Regions from separate parts of the Paenibacillus sp. MAHUQ-45 genome, predicted to be linked through region 2. Evidence: riboswitches for the same ligand, from Rfam matches in the RefSeq annotation. Region 2 holds a riboswitch; each other region holds the start of a gene.

Region 1 (7,386 bases), on a different contig from region 2:
GTAAGAAATGAGAGGAGGTATTCCTCTGTATCCTAGATCAGCTCGCCAACGAAAAAGAAAACGTAAGCATATCGGTCTGCGAATGCTGCAATCAGGCATGGCCATATCGGTTCTTTTCCTTTATACGTCCAATCAGATCGGCAGCACTTATGGTGAATTCAACACTTCGAAGCAGCAGAACACCACAATAGAGCTGTGCAAAGTATTCCCCGGCCAGATCGAGAAGCTGCTGCAGGAATTGGGCGACCACATTAAAAGGATTAACGAACTCACAGCTTCACTGAACAGCCACTCTGTCACGCTAGCTTTGGGAAGCTCCGCAGCGGTCGAAGGCTTGTCGCTGGAAGAGCTGGACCATGCCGCGCAGGAGACCGCGCAGCAGATTACAGCGGCTACCGGTGAGATTGGTGCGCTTGATAGCCAGCTTAGCTTCAATGCAGGGGTCTGGCTAGAGATTATGCAAGAGGTTGCAAGCTCTGCCCGAATTTTGTCCCAGATCGGAGGGTATATGATCAACTTAGAACCCAACTGTCTGGAAATCCGCGATGCCCAATTCTTCGAGGAGTTCCAAAGCAGCCTTAGTCAAAGCAACGTACTGTCCGAATCTCTTGTAACCACCTTGACCGGAATTCTAAATTATCTCGTCTCAATTCATGAACTCGGAGGTTCACTTCCTCCGGAGAGTCCTGTTACATCCCTGCTGGAACCAAACATTCCGGCCTTCCTGACCCAGGAGCCCATCCTGACATTCTTCGCCAGAGCCTACACACCCCAAACAGAAGTCTCCACGGAGTTACAGTCTAGCTATGAACAGATGAATACAGAGATGAACGAGGCTAAGCGTTCCCTCGCCAGCGAGATTGACACTCTGAAAGGACAGCAAGAGCAGATCGCCGAGGCAAAAGCCAAGCTGCTGGAACAAGCCCGCAAGGAGGAAGAAGAACGGCAAGCAGAGGAGAAGAAAAAGCAGGAAGAAGCTGCTGAGAAAGCCAAGGAAAAAGCAGGCAAGCCGGATAAAGGTGCACCTAAGCCAGAAACACCTCCGGCCGGCAACCCCGATCCTGATGGCAAGAACAACGGAACGGACGAACCAGCGGCATCGGCCTCTCCAATACCAACAGCTACTGCTGAGCCCGCAGACTCCCCGAGCGGAGAGCCTGCCCCTATCTCCACACCTGAGGAAACACCGAACGTACAGCCGTCCGCAGAGCCGTCGCCTTCAGCTACAACTTTGCCAGTAACGAATTCAATTCCTTCGGCAACTCCAGCACCCTCTGCTTCTCCAGAATCAGATTCCATTAAAGGCGGCGATTAAGAAATGCTTATCAAAAAAATCATTGGCAATACGATAACCACCCTGATGCTTATCGTGTTCCTGGTGGTAGTCGCAGCAGTTGTAGTCTCCAAGGCCTCAGGCGGAGAGCCTACCTTCTTCGGTTATCAAATCAAGACGGTCCTATCCGGTTCCATGGAACCGGGCATCCATACCGGCTCCATCATTGCGCTCAAACCCGGTGGTGATATGACCCGCTTCCAGAAAGGCGATGTCATTACCTTCATGAATCCAGAGAACATTCTGATCACCCACCGTATCGTCGATGTCAGCATGAACAGCGCCATTGGCGAGGCCAGCTATACAACCAAGGGCGACAACAATAACGCTGCCGACATGTCCCCGGTCAGTTCGACCAACGTGATCGGAGAGTATACCGGCTTTACCGTTCCTTATGTTGGTTATGCCATGAACTTCGCAGTTTCCAAGGCAGGTAGCGTGCTGCTAATGATCGTACCAGGTCTCCTGCTCCTGTTGTACGCGTTATACAGTACCTGGAAAGCTATCACCGCTCTGGAAAAGAAGAATAATGTGCCTGCCCCTGCTGAGTCACTGCCGGACACCTTACATTAATAGGATTGTAAACTCCCGTTTACGAAACGTGGAGCAACAATATACATGACGTAAAGTCAGAAACTAAAAAGATCGAGAGAGGGATGAAAGAATGAATATTAAAAAAACACTGGGGCTGGGCGTTGTCTCAGCAGCGCTTGGATTGACTTTGGTCGGCGGGGGAACCTTCGCATATTTCAGCGATACCGCGCAAAGTACAGCTTCTTTTAACAACGGAACATTGAGCTTGGATTCTGATCCCTCTGTGATCGTGGACCTCAACAATCTCAAGCCAGGTGATATCATCACCAGAGACTTCAAGCTGAAGAATAGCGGCTCACTTGATATTTCCCAAGTGCTGCTGAAAACGGCAACTGAAGTTATAGACGTGAACAATGACAATGGAACCCATAACTTGAAAGATGACATCGTGGTCACCTTCCTGGTTAATAAAGACAAGATCACTTCTCCGGTTCTGATTAAAAAACTGTCTGAGCTGGAAAACCTTTCGCCTGACCTTGTAAAAGCAGGCATCCTTGGTTCAGTTTTCGGCGAAAAATCAGGGATCAAGGCAGGAACTCTGGATAAGCTGTCTGTTCAGTTTGCCTTTGTCGACAACCTCCAGCCTCAGAACTACTACCAGGGAGACAGCCTGAAATTGAAGTGGACCTTCGAGGCTAAACAAGGCGCTGGCGAATACAAGTAAGCCGTTCGATCTCAACGCATTAACTATTTTGTCTACCATTTTATTAACCATATAAGAGGAGGAATTTATTCATGGGTATCAAAAAAACATTGGGTCTTGGCGTAGCAACGGCGGCTTTGGGATTGTCTTTAATCGGGGGCGGCACCTTCGCTTACTTCAGCGATACAGCGGAAAGCACAGCAACTTTCGCCGCTGGTACGCTGGATCTGAATACTAATCCTGAGCAAAATGTGAACCTGAGCAATCTGAAGCCAGGTGACATCGCTGTCCGCAACTTCACTCTGCAGAATAGCGGCTCGCTCGACATTAAAGAACTGAAGCTGGTTACTACGTATATCGTAACTGATACTAACAGCAACAACGCCGGACAGGATCTGGGTGCTCACTTTAAAGTAAAGCTCCTTGACAGCAGCTATACTAGCGGCTCAATTGCTGGCCATGTCGTTGCCGAAGCAACACTCAAGGATTTGCAGAGCAATCCAGGCTACGATTTGGTAGCCAATGCCTTCCCAGGCGGCATCTCCGCAGCCCAATCCAAGACGCTCAAATTAGCCTTTGAGTTCGTTGAGAACGGCCAGGATCAAAACATCTTCCAAGGTGACAAACTGGACGTGAAGTTGACCTTCAACGCCAAGCAAGGCGCCGGAGAATTAAAATAAGTCTGATTCCTAAAAACTACCGGCATCTCTTACACCCTTCACCGGGCTAAGACATGCCGGTTTTTGCTCCAATCCCCTCCTCTTTTCTCCTCTGAACAGCAATGTGTCTTTGTCCGTTTCAAGGAAATTTGTTATACTTATACAAAAAGTACGGAGGGGCGTTGTCATCGTGCCTGATAATATGGGAGGGCGCATCCATGAACTCCGGGTCGAGAAGGGCTTATCCTTATCCGAACTTGCGGACAAGGCGGATGTGGCCAAGTCGTACCTGAGTAATGTTGAGAGAAATATTCAGTCCAACCCCTCTATCCAATTCATTGAAAAAATTGCCGACGCACTACAAGTATCTATTCACGTGTTGCTATATGGAGACCTCTCCGACACTGAAGAGACGCCGCTGGATTCGGAATGGTTCCGGCTCGTGCAAGAGGCAATGAGCTCCGGCATCAGCAAGCGGGAGTTCAAGGAATTTCTAGATTATCAAAAATGGCGTCTTGAACAAAAGGATTAAAGATTTCGGCCCTGAGCGCTTCAATAGCTTGGGGCCCCATCATATAGAGAAGGGCACAGCATATGCTGTGCCCTTCTCTATATGTATCTGTTATGATTCAAGCTGCTAAATAGCCTTCAAAGCCTTCTCATTAAAGAAACGGCGAATCTCCTCCGCCTTGATGCCCGCCTTCTTGGCACTCAGCAGCAAATATACCCATTCTAAATCCAGATCAACTGTCTGCAGTTCTCCGTTGTTCCCCTGGTTGGACTTATCCAAAAAATCTCCTCCTAAGATTTCGCGTCCCCAGGCAGTCCGGCCGTCGTAGTATTTCTACCTTAGACCCGAGACTTTGTGCCCCTGCCTTTCAACAGGTTTACCCTTTACTGGACCCTTTACATGAAAGGATCTGGCTAGAAATTATTATTAAAAACCATACTGCAATAACATTATACAAGAAAGAATCGGAAAAGTGTGTCGTTTTCTGGGAATTTCTAAGGTGAGAAATGTAAAAAGTTTAGCTCTTTTTGACTAATACCTGTCCAAGTTGAAACCACCTGTACCCAATGCACAATTTTGAACTTATTAATAATTCTACTAACCCAAAATAGACTAATTATAGAACCATTAACCCATATCCGAGCATTGTAATCAGGTTTTATAAAAAAAACGAGGACTATCGAATTATTTTAATAGTTACACTTGTTGATGTAATCTATTTATGGCGCTATGGCATCAATGACCAGGCTGAACCATACCGTTTTGCGATTGGATTGGACGAAAGTATGAATTGATTAAGGCCACCGAAAGTAGCACAATAGTAAGGAAATGAAAACGCAACCATCACAGCTCCGAACAAGGCCCATACCAGCGCCCCGCGTTTGGAGTTCATCCGTTAGGAGGATGTATTCATGGCAGCCAAAGAGCCCTACAATGAATCTGTTTGGAGCAAATATTATGGCCCCAATCTGGGCTACATTCAGGAGAAGTATGAGCAGTTTGTGAAAGACCCCTCCTCAGTTGAAAATAATTACCGTGAACTTTTTACTGTTTATGGCCCGCCTCCCCTGGCGCCGGATGCTGAACCAGCTCCGCAGCCTATCGTCTCGGGAGATGCAGTTTGGCTTCGCAAGGCTGTCAAAGCCTCTAAGCTAATCGCTAACATTCGTATATATGGCCATTTGGCCGCCAATATTGACCCGCTGGAGCGGGATCACAATCCTATGACAAAATGGCTGAATCATGAAACGTATGAATTGACGCGAGAGGACCTCATGGCCCTCCCTGCTTCACTAATTTGGGAGAATGTCCCGGATAATATTCAAACCGCTTGGGACGCCGTTCACCGGATGCGCCAAGCCTATACACAAACTATAGCCTACGAATTTGGTCATGTGCATGATGAACAGGAACTTCGCTGGTTGAACAGCCAGGCGGAGTCCGTTAACTCACCTGCGCCATTGAATACCGCCGAACGCAAGGATTTGCTGAATCGGCTAATTCAAGTGGAGCAGTTTGAGACCTTCCTGCACAAGACTTTCGTAGGCCAAAAGCGTTTCAGTCTGGAGGGCAATGATGCCCTGGTACCAATGCTGGACGAAATCGTACGCGCTGCCGCGCATGAAGGTGCCGAGCATATCCTGATGGGTATGGCCCACCGCGGGCGTCTGAACGTACTGGCTCATATCCTGGGCAAGCCGTACGATATCATTTTCTCCGAGTTCCATCATTCACCGAACAAGGAACTGTTCCCTTCGGAAGGCTCCATGGGTATTAACTACGGCTGGACCGGAGACGTAAAGTACCATCTGGGTGCTGATCGCGCCGTACGTGAAGGCGAAACCGTCCGCACTAGGCTGACACTGGCGAACAACCCGAGCCACCTGGAGTTTGTTAATCCTGTCGTAGAAGGCTTCGCCCGTGCCGCTCAAGAAGAGCGCAGCACACCAGGCCTGCCGAAGCTCGACACGAACAAGGCAATCGCTGTGCTGATGCACGGAGATGCCGCCTTCCCAGGTGAAGGCATTGTGGCCGAGACACTGAATATCGGCAAGCTGGACGGTTATACGAATGGCGGTACAATTCATATCATCGTCAACAATCGAATCGGCTTCACGACCGAAAGCGAGGACTCTCGGTCGACGCATTATGCCAGTGACCTGGCCAAAGGCTATGAGATCCCTATCATCCATGTTAATGCTGATGACCCGGAAGCCTGTGTAGCAGCTGTTCGTCTGGCTAGCGCTTATCGCAATAAGTACAAGAAGGATTTTGTCATTGATCTGATCGGTTACCGCCGCCACGGCCATAATGAGATGGATGATCCGGAAACAACCCAGCCGATCGTCTACAGCAAGGTCCGCAATCACCCGACAGTTCACAGAATCTATGCCGAACGCCTCCGTCAGGAGAAGGTCGTCACAGATGAAGATGTGAAGCAAATGAATGCCGATGCAGAGAGCATCTTGCAGCAGGCTTATGATAATATGAAAGAAGGCAAAAATAAGAGCGCGGACAGCAAGACTTCCGTTCCCGTGAAGACAGAGACTGTCCCTAGCAAATTGACTGCCGTCTCTCTTGCTACGCTCCAACAGATCAACCGCGAGTTGCTTAGCGTTCCTGACGGATTCACAGTCTATCCTAAGTTGCAGCGGATTCTGCAGCGGCGCAAAGACGCGCTGAACGAAGGCGAGAAGGTGGACTGGGCACTGGCAGAAACTCTGGCCTTCGCGACCATTCTTAGAGACGGGACTCCGATTCGCTTGAGCGGCCAAGATGCACAGCGCGGTACCTTCGCGCACCGTCACCTCGTCCTGCATGACAGCGAGACCGGAGAGTTGTTCTCTCCGCTGCATCAATTGAGCGAAACTCACGCCTCCTTTGGCGTGTACAACAGCCCGTTGTCTGAAGCTTCGGTGCTTGGCTTCGAGTATGGCTACAACGTATTTGCACCTGAGACTTTCGTGATCTGGGAAGCCCAGTACGGCGACTTCGCCAATGCCGGGCAGGTCATCATCGACCAGTTCATCTCAGCCGGCCGGGCAAAATGGACACAGCGCAGCAACCTAGCTATGCTGCTTCCACACGGCTACGAAGGTCAGGGACCGGAGCACTCCAGCGCTAGATTGGAGCGTTTCCTCCAGCTGTCAGCGGAAGAAAATTGGACGGTGGCGAACCTGACCACTGCGTCCCAGTATTTCCACCTGCTGCGCCGTCAGGCTTCTCTGTGCGGCAAAGCAGATGCCCGTCCACTCGTCGTCATGGCGCCGAAGAGCCTGATCCGCAACGCGCGCAGCACCTCTGCCGGAACCGAACTGGTTTCAGGGCAGTTCCAGGCTGTACTGCCTGAGCCGCTGCTCGGCCAAAACCCGGCTGAAGTGAAACGGCTCGTGGTTTGCAGCGGCAAGGTCGCTATTGACCTGCAAGCCGAGCTGGAAGCTGCTACTGCAAAGGGCAAGGAATGGTCCTGGCTGCATATCTTGCGGCTGGAGCAGCTCTACCCGTTCCCAGAACAGGAACTGGCTGCTCATCTGAGCACCTTCCGTTCTTTGGAGGAAATCGTTTGGGTACAGGAAGAACCGAAGAACATGGGCTCCTGGAGCTTCACTGAGCCTCGTTTACGGGCCATCGCTCCCGAGAATACCAA
Region 2 (7,386 bases):
GCTTCTATAAATGCTTTCTTCAACACCTCGTCCTTGTCCAGTAAAGCAGTCCCTTGTACTCTAAGGGTTTGGAAATCCTCAATACCTAAGAAATTAAACATGGACTTCAAATATTTATGTGAGTATTCAACTTCAGTATACCAGTCATCATTGGTGTAGATCGAACCACTTGCCTGAATAACGACCATGCTTCTCCCATCCTTTAAAAGTCCCACTGATCCTGTATCGGTATACTTAAATGTTTCCCTTGCAATCATAATATTATCGACATAATCCTTGAGCTTTGATGGGACATTGAAGTTATGCAGCGGGTGCACAATAAGGTATTTATTTGCACTTTTGAATTGTTGTAATACTTCATTCATTCTTCCGGCGACTTCTTTTTCTTGAGTGGTTAGGGCTTCACCTTTCGCATATTTTTCCCAAGCGCCTAGGACGGTCTTATCAATTAAAGGGATCTCATCTTCATATAGGTTAATTTGTTCGATGATTTCATTATTAGGTTTATGCTCCACATAAGTTTTCATGAAGTGTTTGAATACACCAAGACTGAATGAAGTCGTTGAATCCACCAAAGGATGTGCGTTAATGATAAGCAGCTTGCTCATTGTATAGTGCCTCCATAATAGTTTTTTTGTTGTACATTTATGTAGACAAATGAGCAGGACAATCTGTGACACTAAATCACAAAAAGATGAATTTTTGCTGCGTGGTTGTCTTGGTTAATTTTGTCCGGACATTTCATGATCTATGCAAGTGCGTAGTCGAGGGCTTTGAAGCAGGGGGACCGATGAAGCGGAAAATTATTATAACCAGAAAAGGAACGAGGGCAAGCCATTACAAGGTGGTCGTGATCGCTTGCGCCAACAAGCTTCTCCATCACTTATCCTCAGTAAAGGCGAGCCCTTTAAAGTTTGACCCTATTTACCCATAACTCTTTGAGGTGTTTCCCGTCCTTGTTGCTGATATCTGCTTTGATAAGAATGGACTCTAGATCTTTGTCACCAGTGTTTTCGACGCGCGCATTTAAAGTCCATGGTTATCTTCTTCTTTTACAGACACATCAAAAACTTTGAAGCCATCAACATCATAAACTTTTTTACATTGATATTTAGTATGCATTTTTGTGCTTACACGAACATCGGTAAGATTTTGAGGGATATGAAGGAATATTTTGTATGTTGTCGAATTATGTACTTTGGTATATATCCGGGATAAATGCACCATAAAGTCACAATTAATTTAAATATAATTAGAGTAGGCGGGAATGAATATGTTTTGCGGTAAATGCGGTACCAAGGCGTCTTCGAATGATCATTTTTGTAAAAAATGCGGAAGTGCTTTAGCGGGAGAGCCCGAGCTTGATGCACCATCACCACAGCCTGAGGCTGTATCTTCAAGTGAGATTCGAGTCGTAGGTAAGTGTAATGCTAAATCCTGGAAGAATACAACCTTTGCGATAATCGCAGGATTGTTGCTGGCGGTAGGTATCTTCGTCTGGTTAAGGACCGGAAGCGATACGGAGCAAGATAAATTGAAGACCGTTCAGGCTAATACAGCTAACAATTCTTCATTTGAAGCTGCGGCTACGCCCGTACCTACCGATGTGCCAGAAGTATCTCCTTCACCTTCGGTGGTTCCGGCGGAACCAGCCTTTATCAAGGTCAACCAGGTAGACTCGTCCCGGTATGAAGGGCGTGGAGTGGATGTCTATTTCTCACTATTCGCCGATCAGGGCTTCCAGCAGGAGATCGCACCAATGGTGCTCAACAAGGAAATGTTCAACGTGAACGGACAGCCGGTTCAAGGTCTTTCCCTGGTTGAAGATAGTGATGTGGTCAGTGTTAATCTGGTTATTGACAAAAGTGGGAGTATGGAGGAATCTCCTAATACTGGTGTGTCTGCATCTAAGATGGATCTTGTTCGATTAGCTGCGATCCGGTTCATTGATAATATTCCTGCCGAGGCTAAGGGACAATTCGAGTTATTGTCTTTTTCCACTTATGCACCGCCTGTTGCAGATGTTCCATTTACTTCAAATCGGAAAGAGGTTAGCTTAAAGCTGTCCGGTTTAGTATCCGATGGTGGACAGACGGCACTGTACGATTCTTTAACCAAAGCTTTGTATGATACAAATGAGCAGCAAGGGCCAAAGTATGTAATTGCATTTACAGATGGTATAGACTCTGACTATGGTTCTTCTATTCAATCAGTCATTGATCTGTCCAAACAATTAGGAATTCCTATTTACATGATCGGGTTCGGTGGAGAGGATGACAATTTGTCGTACATCGCCCAGGAGACAGGCGGACAACACTTCTTCCTAAATATTGATGATGACCTCCAAACAGAACTGAATCGTATTTACGATACGATTTTCCAAAGATATGTTAAGCAGTACAAACTGACATACCTTCCATCACAGAAGGTTGCCCCGGGTCAAGAGTTTTCGTTCGCGATGGACATGAATGCTCCGCAGCGACAAGCCCGGACAGCTCTACTAACTTATGAACGGAAGCTCGACAACAATTCCATTGATGTACAGAATGCCTTATTCAAATATCAGGTCAATTATGCGCAATCGGTTAACTTGCTGGATTTCTCTCTGGTACAAAATAATGTGCAAAGAGGGTCACAGTTCTATAACAATCTCAAGAAACGTATTGAGGTTGATTATGTCAATGCTTACACCAAAGGAGCACCAAAGGTTATTGAGCCTCTAGAAAACTACCGTATTGACTCCATAAGTCAATTGCACGATGGGGCATACAAAATCAAATTTTTCAAGCTATTTCCTGTTCTACTTAATAACGAGAGGGTCTATGAGGCGGATTTGAATACCTATACTCTCACTAGAGATCAAGCATCCGGTAAGTGGCAGGTAAGTGATTTTGGGCGCGAAGAATGTTCCATCTACCGTGATAAATCAGACCCTGGCTCCTTATGTACTGATAACGGAGTCGAAAAATTATATAGTGGCGATCCTTGGCCTAACTGATAGGAGCTAATCATGCGCGTAAAATTGAATGTAATCTTCTTAGTTATTATGGTCTTACTGACGTCAGGCAGCGTTCCATCTAGAGTAGACGCGAAAGTTCTAGATGGAACATCATTAGCCAGTACACAGGAGAAGACAGTTATCTGCATAGATGCGGGGCACCAAAGTAAAGCTAATAACGCTAAAGAGCCGATAGCACCAGGGAGTCAAACAGTTAAACCAAAGGTGTCAAGCGGTACACAGGGCATAGCCACTGGTAAACCCGAATACAAACTCACTCTGGAAGTGGCATTGAAGCTGGAGCAAGCACTTCAGAAGGAATACAAGGTTGTAATGGTTCGCCGAACTAATAATGTGGATATATCAAACATGGGGCGCGCCACAAGGTGTAATCAGGTAGGAGCCGATTTGACTCTTAGGCTGCACGCAGATGGAAGCGATAATCGCAGTATTCAAGGTATGTCTTTTCTCTACCCTTCTGCCGACAGCTCATCTACTAAGAAGATTTCATCGCAAAGTTTTGAAATCGCTAAAGTCCTGTCTAAAGCAGTGCTGAAGGAAACGCAAGCGACATCGCGTGGGATAATCGCTCGGAGCGATCTTACTGGATTCAATTGGTCAACAGTGCCGGTTCTACTAATCGAAATGGGCTTCATGACGAATCATAAAGAAGACCTGAAGTTGAGCCAGGCTGCATATCAGGATAAGATTGTTCAAGGGATTAAAGAGGGTCTTGATTCGTATTATAAGGTTGCAGCGAAGAAATAAATATTATATTAAATCCCTCGTCCATAGTATTCAGACGAGGGATTTTCAAATCATGACATTATATAAATACGAATGTTCAGGCAAGCTCTAGACGAGATAACACATATTTAGGTAAAGAGATGTAGTAGGGATACACTCATGATAGCCCACAGCCAAATATAAGGAGGAGATAAGAATAACATGCGTTGCTTAACGATACGGCAGCCCTGGGCTACATTGGTTGCGCTTGGCGAGAAGAACTATGAAACCCGTTCATGGCGAACGTCATATTGTGGGGAGCTGGCAATCCATGCTGGTCTTAAAATAGACAAGGCCGCGTGTAGACGAGAGCCGATTCAATCGATACTCGCAAAGCATGGCTATACAGAAGAGAATTTACCCACGGGTGTTATTATTGCTATAGGCAAACTGAAGGAGTGCCATGGTATTACCGGGTTGAATAGTGTCGCGCAGCAGATAGACGAGCATGAACGGGCTTTTGGCGACTATACGGAAGGACGTTTTGCCTGGGAGCTGGAGGATGTTCGTGCGTTGGTTCATCCTGTTCTGGCCAAGGGGCGGCTCGGCTTCTGGGAGTATCCCCTCTTGGGTGAAGAGGACCATTTATAATCTTCGTTAACAAACATCGTGATGTTTTTTAAGCTAATTTTTATCTTAAGATCAGCTTATTTTCAGGTTCAGGGGTTATATTGAATTTACCAAACGCCCCCCAGTGTTTAGTGGTATAGATTTTGGGTCCTGCCAACTCCCATGGCAGGGCCTATTTTTTTCTTATTCCTAAAGTAGAGTGAATTTAGAGCTGCGGAGCAGGCTTGATTCCGTATTGTTCCTGCTCATTCCGGAAGGCCGAAATATCCAGTCCCAAGTATCTGCGCATATGGATTCCCGCTTGTGCAGCAATGAGTTCATTCAGCAGCAGCATCCGTTCGTGATATCCTCGGCAGATGAATTTGGCTTCAAGGCCATGCGGGAGCTTGTGCTGTTCATATACCTTAATGCCGCGCATCCGCATCTCCGTACGAATATCCCTGAGATCTGCAGTAGCTGCACTGGCTGCCGTATCCAGGACTTCAAGATAAGGTGAAGGTGTTCGGAGTTGTGCAGAAATGATGCCAGCATCGCGTTCAAAAGCAGATAGGATCAGCGGGAGAAGCAAATACGATTTTACCAGATGATTATCTATACTCTCGGCTTTGTGCATGCGTATCACCACCTAAAATGAGAACGTATATTCCTATTTTACTCCGAATTTCAAAAAATATTCAATGGTATTTATAAACAAACTAATAAATGTGATTTAATTCACAATACATTTGGAGGGATGATATTATATTTAATTTGAAATACTAAAAAGAAGACTATTGTAATATTAAAGGAGAAGTGAGCCATGGAGCAAGAAGGGAATATTTATAGAGGGATGTTGTTTGGACTATTCCTGAGTATTCCGTTGTGGGTCTCAATTATTGGCTGGATACAGCTGTTCTAAAAAAGAGGATAAAATGACGATTTGAAGCGCCTTTTGGCGCTTTTTTTATTTAAAGATTGTACAAAAAGGAATTCGTTGACAATCATATAACGCCAAGCTACACTATGGGTAAATTCAGAATAAGATGTATTACACAGGGCCTGTCGTATGTTGTTTTGCGGGCATCTCTATCAATTTAATATCATCATGTATAATAGCAAACCGTCTGAAAAGACGGGACGCAAAGTTTAGGAGTCTAAAGTGCTAACAAGTGCCATGACCGTCCGACTGCCATGAAGAGAGCTCCTCTACTTCTTGGTGGTCTTTTTTTGTTGTCATCGTAGCTGCTACGAGATCATATAGAATTTAATAGGAGGTGTAAACATTGAGGAAAAGAATGAAGTCGGCAGTGAAATTGTTCCTGGCAGGGCTGCTGACACTGGGAAGTACGTTTTCCCTGGGCGTCCCGGTGAACGCAACACCGGACTCGCCGTATACCCAGACGCCAGTCTTGGGGGTTGCCGGGAATTTTAACGCTTTTGTGTTTGGAGATTTTACGCAGACGAACGACCAGATTCACGGGCGGCTTGCCGCCGCAGGGAATATCAGTCTGCAAAGTTACGGCGTATCTAAGGATGCCCCGGGCGGCGATGTTCTAATTGCGGGAGGAAACATTAATATTACTGATGGAACAGTGTATGGCAAAGCCGTTTATGGTGGGACCTTATCCAAGACAAGGGCTGATATCAAGGAAGGTGAGAGAAAGGCTAGTCCAGTTCCAATTGATTTTGCTAAGGAAAAGCAATTTCTGATTAACAAATCGGCTGAGCTGGCGTCTCTCCCTGAGGCAGGGTCTTTCAAGAAGGAGTTCGGGAAAATAACCATTAACGCTCCGGAAGATTTTAATGTCGTAAATCTATCTGCCTCCGACTTGGTGAATGCCAATGGTCTTCAGTTCAACATTGCAAACAATGGCACAGTTATAGTCAATGTTAGTGGAGGCGCCATCAGCATTCCTAGTTTTCAAATTTGGGGTGGAAGTCCCCGGAAGGTATTATTTAATTTTTACCAAGCAGGCTCGATCAGTATAGCTAATACAACCATAGAAGGTACGATCTTGGCGCCGAAAGCAAGTGTGTTCTACAATTACGCGGAGTTGCATGGGACGTTGATAGCCACTTCATTTAACGGTTATGTGCAAATGCACCATTATCCGTTTGAAGGAACCACCCCGTCAACAACGCCAACGCCGAAGCCGACAGTGACACCGACGGCCACGCCAACAGCAACGCCTACGCCGAAGCCGACAGCGACACCAACGGCCACGCCAACAGCGACGCCAACGCCGAAGCCGACAGTGACACCAACGGCCACGCCAACAGCAACGCCAACGCCGAAGCCGACAGTGACACCGACGGCCACGCCAACAGCAACGCCAACGCCGAAGCCGACAGTGACACCGACGGCCACGCCAACAGCAACGCCTACGCCGAAGCCGACAGTGACACCAACGGCCACGCCAACAGCAACGCCTACGCCGAAACCGACAGCGACACCAACGGCTACGCCAACAGCAACGCCTACGCCGAAGCCGACAGCGACACCGACGGCTGTGCCAACAGCAACGCCTACGCCGAAACCGACAGCGACACCAACGGCCACGCCAACAGCAACGCCTACGCCGAAGCCGACAGCGACACCAACGGCCACGCCAACAGCAACGCCTACGCCGAAGCCGACAGCAACACCAACGGCTACACCAACGGCAACGCCGAAGCCGACAGCAACAGCGACACCGAAGCCAACGCCGACACCAACATTGTGCCCAACGCCAACGGTAACGCCAAAGCCAACACCAACACCGACGGCCACACCAACGGCTACACCGACAACAACACCAAAGCCGACACCAACACCGACACCGACACCAACACCGACGGCAACGCCTACGCCGAAGCCGACACCAACACCAACACCGACGGCAACGCCTACGCCGAAGCCGACACCGACACCGACACCAACACCGACGGCAACGCCTACGCCGAAGCCGACACCAACACCAACACCGACGGCAACGCCTACGCCGAAGCCGACACCAACACCAACACCGACGGCAACGCCTACGCCGAAGCCGACACCAACAGCAACGGCCACG
Region 3 (7,386 bases), on a different contig from region 2:
TGCCGATCGGCTTGCTTCCAGCAAGCTCTAGCAGACCATCGTAGTAGGCTTGCTTATAGTCATTATTATAAATATCGGCCGCAAGCACATCGACGGTGTCGCTGCCTGGATAATACTCGCTGTAAGGGCCAGCAGTTGGACCCGGCGCGTTCGGATTCCATACCCACAATAGATTATCCAGCTTGTGGATATGGGTAAAGCGGTCGTAAACCAGATTCCATAGCGCGGCAAAATTGCTTTTGTCCCCCCACCAGAACCAGTCTCCATTCATTTCGTGATAAGGCCGCCAAAGAACGGGTACCCCGGCATCCCTCAATTTCCCCAGATACACAGCAATATCGTCTAGCTCTGCAATCAGGCTGTTGTATTGAGAAGTACCCGGGGTAACGTAGGCGTTGAACTGCTCTTGGCTTAGCTTCATGGAAACATTAGACCATATCGGGGAAGTTCCCGGCAGGTTCTGATGAAAGGTCATAGCGACAATGCCGCCCCCTTCATACCACTTGATGGCGCTGTCCACTACAGCCTGACGCTGCTTAGCAATCGTCTTCGGTGACTGATGGTTTAGAGCTCCTAATTCATAGCCATGCAGCAAAGCATATTTTCCACTGGCCGACTTCAGTTTATTATTGAATTCATCTGGGTTTTCCAGATAATCATGTTGCCCAGAGATGATTCCCTGTCCGCTAAGCTCCGTCAAATATTGCAGCAATCGGGAGGCCTCTGGCGAAGCCGAAGGATTAACCGGGTCTATTGCCGCTTTGTCCTTGGGATTATCCCAGGAGAGCAGGAGAGACAGTAGTAGAAGAACCGGAAACAAGGTCGTAAGCAGCCGATAATTACAGGATGGCTTCATGTGTCATCTTCCTTTCAGTAGTCAGGCTCCCGGTCCGGTAGAACCAAGCTGATCTCCGTCAAGGACAATTGTCTTCTTATCCCGGGAGCCTATAGTTCAGTAGCCCTGCCAAAGAGCAGGGCTACCGATCGGCTGAAAAGAATCTCATTGCTGTGATCCGTTAAATGCGTAAGGACTAGATAACGTAGTTCTCAGTTCCGTCCACGCTCGCGAACAATGCGCTGGTCGGAACGGCTTCCTTCACCTGACTAGGGCTTGCCCACATCAGGCGCACTCGGGCATCACCCAGATTCTCGTAATACTCCACTTTGATATCATACAGCTCCCCGGCATTCAGGGCGATGCTCCCCTGATGCTCAGTCCCGCTTTGATTATTCCAGCTGTCAATGATCGGCAGCCCGTTGATCCACACCCGAATGCCATCATCGGATTCAGTGTAGATCTGATAATTCTCGCTATACAGCGGTTTGATTTTCCCCGTCCAACGGATAGAGAAATTATCAACACCCAGCAAGGCTACATCCGGTGAACCCTGCCTCCAGTTATAATCAATCGCTGCATCATTCCGGGTAAGAACCGCCGTACCGGAAAGCTGCATATTGTTGAAGTATTCCCCCGTTAACCCATTCGCCATCGTATGCTTTCCCCCTGTTCCAGTATTCCCTGTTGGTGCAGCAGGAGGTTTCGGTGTGTTTGATGGCGTAACAGCGGGTACTGGAGGAGCCGGTGGTGGCGTAGGTGCCGGTACCGCTCCAGCCGCAAATTTGTCTCTGGTTACCGTGTAGCTGTTGTTCATAAAACCTTTAATATCATCAGTGTGGTTATTATCGTATAGCATTTTTCCCCAGGTCATCATAAAGGTCCATTTGCTCTGGGTCTCTCTCAGCTTGGCTACGTCTGGCATTTCCCCGTTCTCTCCGATACCGATCGGCTTCCCGGCCGCCAGCGCCAGCAGACTGTCGTAATGGCTTTGTTTATAATCGTTCTCATATATATCTGCAGCGAGAATGTCTACTTTATCCGCACCCGGATAGGTCAGAGCATACGGATCCGCCCAGGCATTCGGGGCATTCGGACTCCATACCCACAGCAGATTATTCAATTTATGAACGTTAACAAAACGGTCATACATAATATTCCAAAGTGCAGCGAAATTATTTTTCTTTCCCCACCAGAACCAATCTCCATTCATTTCATGGTACGGCCGCCATAATACAGGTACCCCTGCATCACGTAAGCTTTTCAAAGGTATCGCCACTTTATCCAGTTCGGCAATCAGGTTGTTGTACTGTACCGTCCCTGGTGTAACGTACTTATTGAATTCCGCTTGGCTGAGACTTCTGGAGACATTGGACCAATCATAGCTGGTTCCCGGTAGGCTCTGATGGAAGGTCATGGCGACTACTCCGCCGCTTTTGCTCCAACTGATGGCGCTGTTCACTACATTCTGACGATACCAGGCAACCTGGCTCTCATTCTGCCCGCTGATAGCGCCCATCTCGTAACCGTGCAGTGCGGCATATTTACCGCTGGTATCTTGCAGCTTGAGATTGAACTCATCGGGACTCTCCAGGTAGTCATGCTGCCCTGCAATAATTCCTTTACCGGATAAAGAGTACATGTAGTTAAGTAATTTTACAGCTTCGGGCGAGGCAGCGGGATTCACCGGAGTACCGGAGCCTGCAGCTCCTGCCATAGACGGAACGATTCCCACGCTCAGTGGAAGGGTCGTCAGAAACAGAGCAACGGACAGGAGTGCGCGCAACAAACGATACTTACGGTAAGCTTTCAACATACATCTCCCTTTCGGTAGCCAGGCTGCCATTCTTGCGAAAGGCCCTATAGCTTTGCGTCCCTATCTTTCGATAGGTTTGCCGTTTTCGTTATTGAAGGATCTATCCCTCTTACCGTAAATATCGACGCTATTTAATTATTTTTTAGTGCATTTATGAAAAAAATATCATTTTTGAGTCTTTATACCTGTTTTAAAAGCTTCGCATTTGGTTAAATAGATAGTTTGTTCTACTAAATTCCCCTACGCTCGAATCCGGTCCTAGGAAATAAACTGATGCAGCTCAATATCATCCCAATTCAGGGTGATACGGATATTATCTTCCTCTACCAGTTCAGAGCCTGTCTGCACTTCAATAAACTCCACGTCCGTTAAAGCCAGAATGGCATGCTTGGTGCCTTCCGGAATGCGAACCACATCGCCCGCCTTTACGTTATACATTTTCTCATTCAAAACAATGCTGGCTTCCCCGCTGATAATGGTCCAGACCTCACTGCGCTTGCGGTGCAACTGATAGCTGATATTCTTCCCTTGTGAGATGCAAATCCGTTTCGTCAGCACCTCATTGCCTTCTTCATATTTCACATAGTCAATGACACGATAATGACCCCAGCGACGTTCCTCGTACATTGGGCGCTGATCAAACGACTTCAGCACTTCTTTGATCCGTGGGCTTTCCGCTTTATGGGTTACGAGAATTCCGTCGGGACTGGCAGCGATAATTAGATCTTTTGCACCAATGACCGTAATCGGAATATCCAGTTCATTCACGAGGCAGGTGCCTTCGGAATCAGCCGTAACAACCCCTTTGCCGACATGATTGCTGCTCATCTCTTCCGTCAATGTATTCCACGTGCCCAGGTCCTTCCAGAATCCATCATACGGCTGCACAACAATCCGTTCTTCCTTCTCTACCACTTCGTAGTCAAAACTGATGGAGGACAGCAGTTTATACTGCTTCTGCAGTTCCTCATAGTTGAGAGGCAGCCCTTTACGCTGCAAAATATCCAGCAAATAGCCAAGACGGAAAGCAAACACACCACAGTTCCACAGCGCATTGCGACTGATCAGCTTCTCCGCCTGCACGCGATCCGGCTTCTCCTGAAAATGGCTTACCTGCATAAAGCCGCTCGCCGCAGGCTCATCGGAGGTCGGGATGATATATCCGTATTTCTCCGAAGCATGCTCAGGCACCACACCCATCAGCGCCAGATTAGCGCCGCTCTCCTCCATCGTATGTTCAAGCTGGGCTACCGTTTCAAAGAAAGCAGCCTCAACATAAGGGTCCACTGGCAAAATAGCCACCGTCTCGGCAGGCGACACGCCAGCCACGGTATATAAATAGGCTGCTGTCAGCGCAATAGCCGGGAAGGTATCGCGGCGCTCCGGCTCAACGATAATCGGCACATGGCCTCCCAATTGGCTCTGAATCATTTCTACCTGTCCACGGCCTGTAGCCAGATAAGACGAATCTGCGAGTCCAGTCTCTTCGAGCTGCCTCCACACCCGCTGCACCATCGATTCCGGCTCACCTTGCGGGCTTTCCAGTACCTTCAGAAATTGCTTCGAACGTGAATCATTGGACAATGGCCAGAGCCTCTTCCCTGAGCCGCCTGATAAAAGTACCAGTTTCATAAGTGAACCCTCCTCATTCATATGGTAAAACGTAGCCATCCCTTGCTTGCTATATATGCGATATAGAAGGCCAATTGGGCTTCTATAAAGTAATCCCGGTAAAACAGACTCCAGCACATCAATCACTTAAAGCGAGCCTGCATGATGAATCTCTCAACGCCAAGATCGGTCTAATCCTCCCTTCCTGTCACCTGTATTCCATAAGCGAATAAACAGGGGAAGTTCACAAGGAGTGTTAGGATAAACATATTGGCGGGTAAAATTAATAGATAGTGATGATTTGGACGTACTTGCTAGTGCTAATCGGATAAAGTGTCGTTTGGTCATACTTGCTAGTGCTAATTGGATAAAGTGTCATTCGGTCGTACCTACTAGCGTTATTCGGACAAAGTGTCATTTAGTCGTTCTGGCTAGGTCCATTCAAACATAGTTTTTCGCTATTAAAATTCAAACAGAAGAGCAGGCGTGGTTTTGGTGAAGTTAGGACTTTAGAGCACAACTCTGCCTGCCCCCTCCCTTCCTCCGTCTTTTTTACTGTGAAGAAAGGTTCCTTCAATTAAGTGCATTTTTGTATCTTGTATTCCTCTAAAATAGGCAAATAAGGGAATTAAGAGCATTTTTGTACCTTATTTTTTAAAAAATCACTCCAAAAGGGCTATTTCGGAATATTTAAGGTACAAAATTGCCTTTAATTACTTCTAACTCTTAGCTACAGAATATTTAGAGTACAAAAATGCCTTTAATTGCACTTCGGGAATGATAAGTATGAGCTCTCACTAGCGGTTCTCCTGTACATCAGCTAATCACGAACTGCCTCTAGCGGGTCTCCTGTACATCAGCTAATAACGAACTGCCTCTAGCGGGTCTCCTGTGCATCAGCTAATACGAGCCCTCACCAGTGTTTACCCTGCATCCGCCGATATGAGCGCATACTAGAGTTCCGCCCTATGCGTCAGCCTCATCGACTCTAGGACTGCACTAGCCTAGCTAGTGCAGTCACACAGTCTCGCCACTTTAGCATAGCTAGCGCAGCCCCCTGCCTTACCAAACCGGCCAAGCTGGCGTAGCTCCTTAGCTTATACCGCGCCAGCGACGCTTGGCGAGTAGCCGCTCAAGCCGCCCATCTGGGGACGGCCTACGGAGTGGTACTCCAGGCCGGTACCTTCGATTTGCTCCTTGGAGTAGACATTGCGGCCATCGATCAGGACCTGGCGGCGCATGCTTTCCGCCAGTCGATGCAGATCGATATCCTTGAACACACTCCAGTCTGTCAGGAGGCAGATTGCATCGCTACCTGTCGCTACTTCCTCCGGCAGTCCGCACCAGCGGAGCTGCGGATGATCGTACTGCTGCCGGAAGTTGTCGGCGGCAATCGGATCATACAGCTTCACGGTAGCCCCCTCGGCTACCAGTGCTTCCACGATCTCTCGCGCCGGAGCCTCGCGGACGTCATCGGTGTTAGGCTTAAAGGCCAGCCCCCACACGCCGATGACAGCCCCACGCAGGCTACCAAGCGATTCATGCAGCTTAGAGATGATCATGAACCGCTGCCCTTTGTTGACTTCGACAACGGATTCCAGCAGCTTGAATTCATAATCAACGTTGCCGGCGATTTGGATCAAGGCATTGGTATCCTTAGGGAAGCAGGAACCACCATAGCCGATACCAGCTTGCAGGAAGGAAGAGCCGATTCTGCGGTCCATACCCATGCCTTGCGCGACTTCAGTGACGTCGGCGCCCACTTTTTCGCAAATATTAGCGATCTCATTAATAAAGGAGATTTTCGTTGCCAGAAAAGCGTTGGATGCATATTTGATCATTTCCGCACTACGGATATCCGTCACGAAAATGTTATCCGTAAAGCCTTGGTGCAGCTCGCGCATAAGCGGCTCCAGCGCAGCATTATCCAGGCCGATAATGATCCGGTCCGGGTGCAGGGTATCCTGGATCGCCGAGCCCTCGCGCAGAAATTCAGGCGCAGACACAACATCGAACGGATGCCGCGTATGCGTAGAGATGATCTGACGGATTTTCTCGTTCGTTCCCACCGGTACAGTCGATTTGGTCATGATGATTTTATAGCCTTCCATCGCCTGACCAATCTCTGCGGCGGCCCCTTCGATATAACGAAGGTCGGCTTCCCCTCCTGGCAAGGAAGGTGTTCCTACAGCAAGGATGACAATATCGGAGCGGCGCACCGAATCCCGGAGATCTGCGGAGAAGGACAGTCTGCCCTCCTGCGTGTTCATCTCGATCAGCGCTTCGATGCCCGGCTCGTAGATCGGGGATTCCAGTTGGTTCAGCTTGCCTATTTTCTCCGCATCCTTATCCACGCAGATGACTTGATTTCCATTGAGTGCAAAGCAAACGCCAGACACGAGGCCTACATAACCGGTGCCGATTACTGCCAGCTTCATACAATCATCCTCCTTTTAGAAAATTGACATATGCCTGTTCCACATACTGCTTGAACCGGGTCATAAACGCCTGCTCATCGAATTTCTGGGCATGACCGATAATCCCGTCGATGTTCCAGGCATGGTCCTCCACCTCGCCTATGGCTTCCAGCAGATCCTCGACCTCTTGATGGCGGAAGAAAACGCCGTTGACATAAGGAACAATCGTATCCAGCGCTCCTCCAGCCTGATAGGCAATAACTGGTCTTCCCGCAGCATTCGCCTCCAGCGGCGTAATCCCGAAATCCTCTTCCCCAGGAAAAACGAACGCGCGGCACTGTGCCATCAGCCCGGTAACCTCTTCATCCGCGAGCCGTCCCAGGAAGGACACATTGTCCTTCGCCATGCCTTCCAGACGCTTGCGGTCCGGCCCGTCGCCAACAATATACAGCTTCAGTCCGTTCCGGTTGAAGGCTTCCACTGCCAAATCAATTCGCTTATAGGACACCAGCCGGGAGACGATCAGGTAATAATCTCCGATAGCATCCGAGCTTGAGAAGCGGGACGTATTGATCGGTGGAAAAATCACATCCGCTTCGCGGTGGTAATAATTCTGAATCCGTGTCTTTACAACGGAGGAATTGGCGACGAATTGATTTACATTTTTGGAGGTCCGCTGATCCCAGGTCTTGAGCTGTTCCATATAC

The links. Region 2 has a riboswitch for cyclic di-GMP ahead of AC3Y23_RS26045 (choice-of-anchor A family protein). Riboswitches for the same ligand answer to the same signal wherever they lie in the genome.
Region 1: linked by a shared signal. The riboswitch ahead of AC3Y23_RS21800 (anti-repressor SinI family protein) and the one ahead of AC3Y23_RS26045 (choice-of-anchor A family protein) in region 2 are both predicted to bind cyclic di-GMP.
Region 3: linked by a shared signal. The riboswitch ahead of AC3Y23_RS19345 (glycosyl hydrolase) and the one ahead of AC3Y23_RS26045 (choice-of-anchor A family protein) in region 2 are both predicted to bind cyclic di-GMP.

Annotation. Positions count from the first base shown of each region.
Region 1 covers NZ_JBYUPV010000011.1:62,812-70,197, forward strand. The annotation lists gene AC3Y23_RS21775 (hypothetical protein) at 8-1,315, shown strand; gene sipW (signal peptidase I SipW) at 1,319-1,906, shown strand; gene AC3Y23_RS21785 (TasA family protein) at 1,998-2,591, shown strand; gene AC3Y23_RS21790 (TasA family protein) at 2,663-3,250, shown strand; gene AC3Y23_RS21795 (helix-turn-helix domain-containing protein) at 3,432-3,761, shown strand; gene AC3Y23_RS21800 (anti-repressor SinI family protein) at 3,867-4,019, opposite strand; cyclic di-GMP riboswitch class I at 4,047-4,131, opposite strand; gene AC3Y23_RS21805 (2-oxoglutarate dehydrogenase E1 component) at 4,652-7,386, shown strand, end outside.
Region 2 covers NZ_JBYUPV010000016.1:78,905-86,290, reverse strand. The annotation lists gene AC3Y23_RS26070 (FMN-dependent NADH-azoreductase) at 1-608, opposite strand, end outside; gene AC3Y23_RS26065 (vWA domain-containing protein) at 1,274-2,998, shown strand; gene AC3Y23_RS26060 (N-acetylmuramoyl-L-alanine amidase) at 3,011-3,766, shown strand; gene AC3Y23_RS26055 (ASCH domain-containing protein) at 3,947-4,375, shown strand; gene AC3Y23_RS26050 (YhjD family protein) at 4,560-4,967, opposite strand; cyclic di-GMP riboswitch class I at 5,438-5,527, shown strand; partial or broken gene AC3Y23_RS26045 (choice-of-anchor A family protein) at 5,617-7,386, shown strand, end outside.
Region 3 covers NZ_JBYUPV010000009.1:31,117-38,502, reverse strand. The annotation lists gene AC3Y23_RS19350 (glycosyl hydrolase) at 1-856, opposite strand, end outside; gene AC3Y23_RS19345 (glycosyl hydrolase) at 1,032-2,651, opposite strand; cyclic di-GMP riboswitch class I at 2,662-2,742, opposite strand; gene AC3Y23_RS19340 (sugar phosphate nucleotidyltransferase) at 2,910-4,283, opposite strand; gene AC3Y23_RS19335 (UDP-glucose dehydrogenase family protein) at 5,360-6,700, opposite strand; gene AC3Y23_RS19330 (glycosyltransferase) at 6,705-7,386, opposite strand, start outside.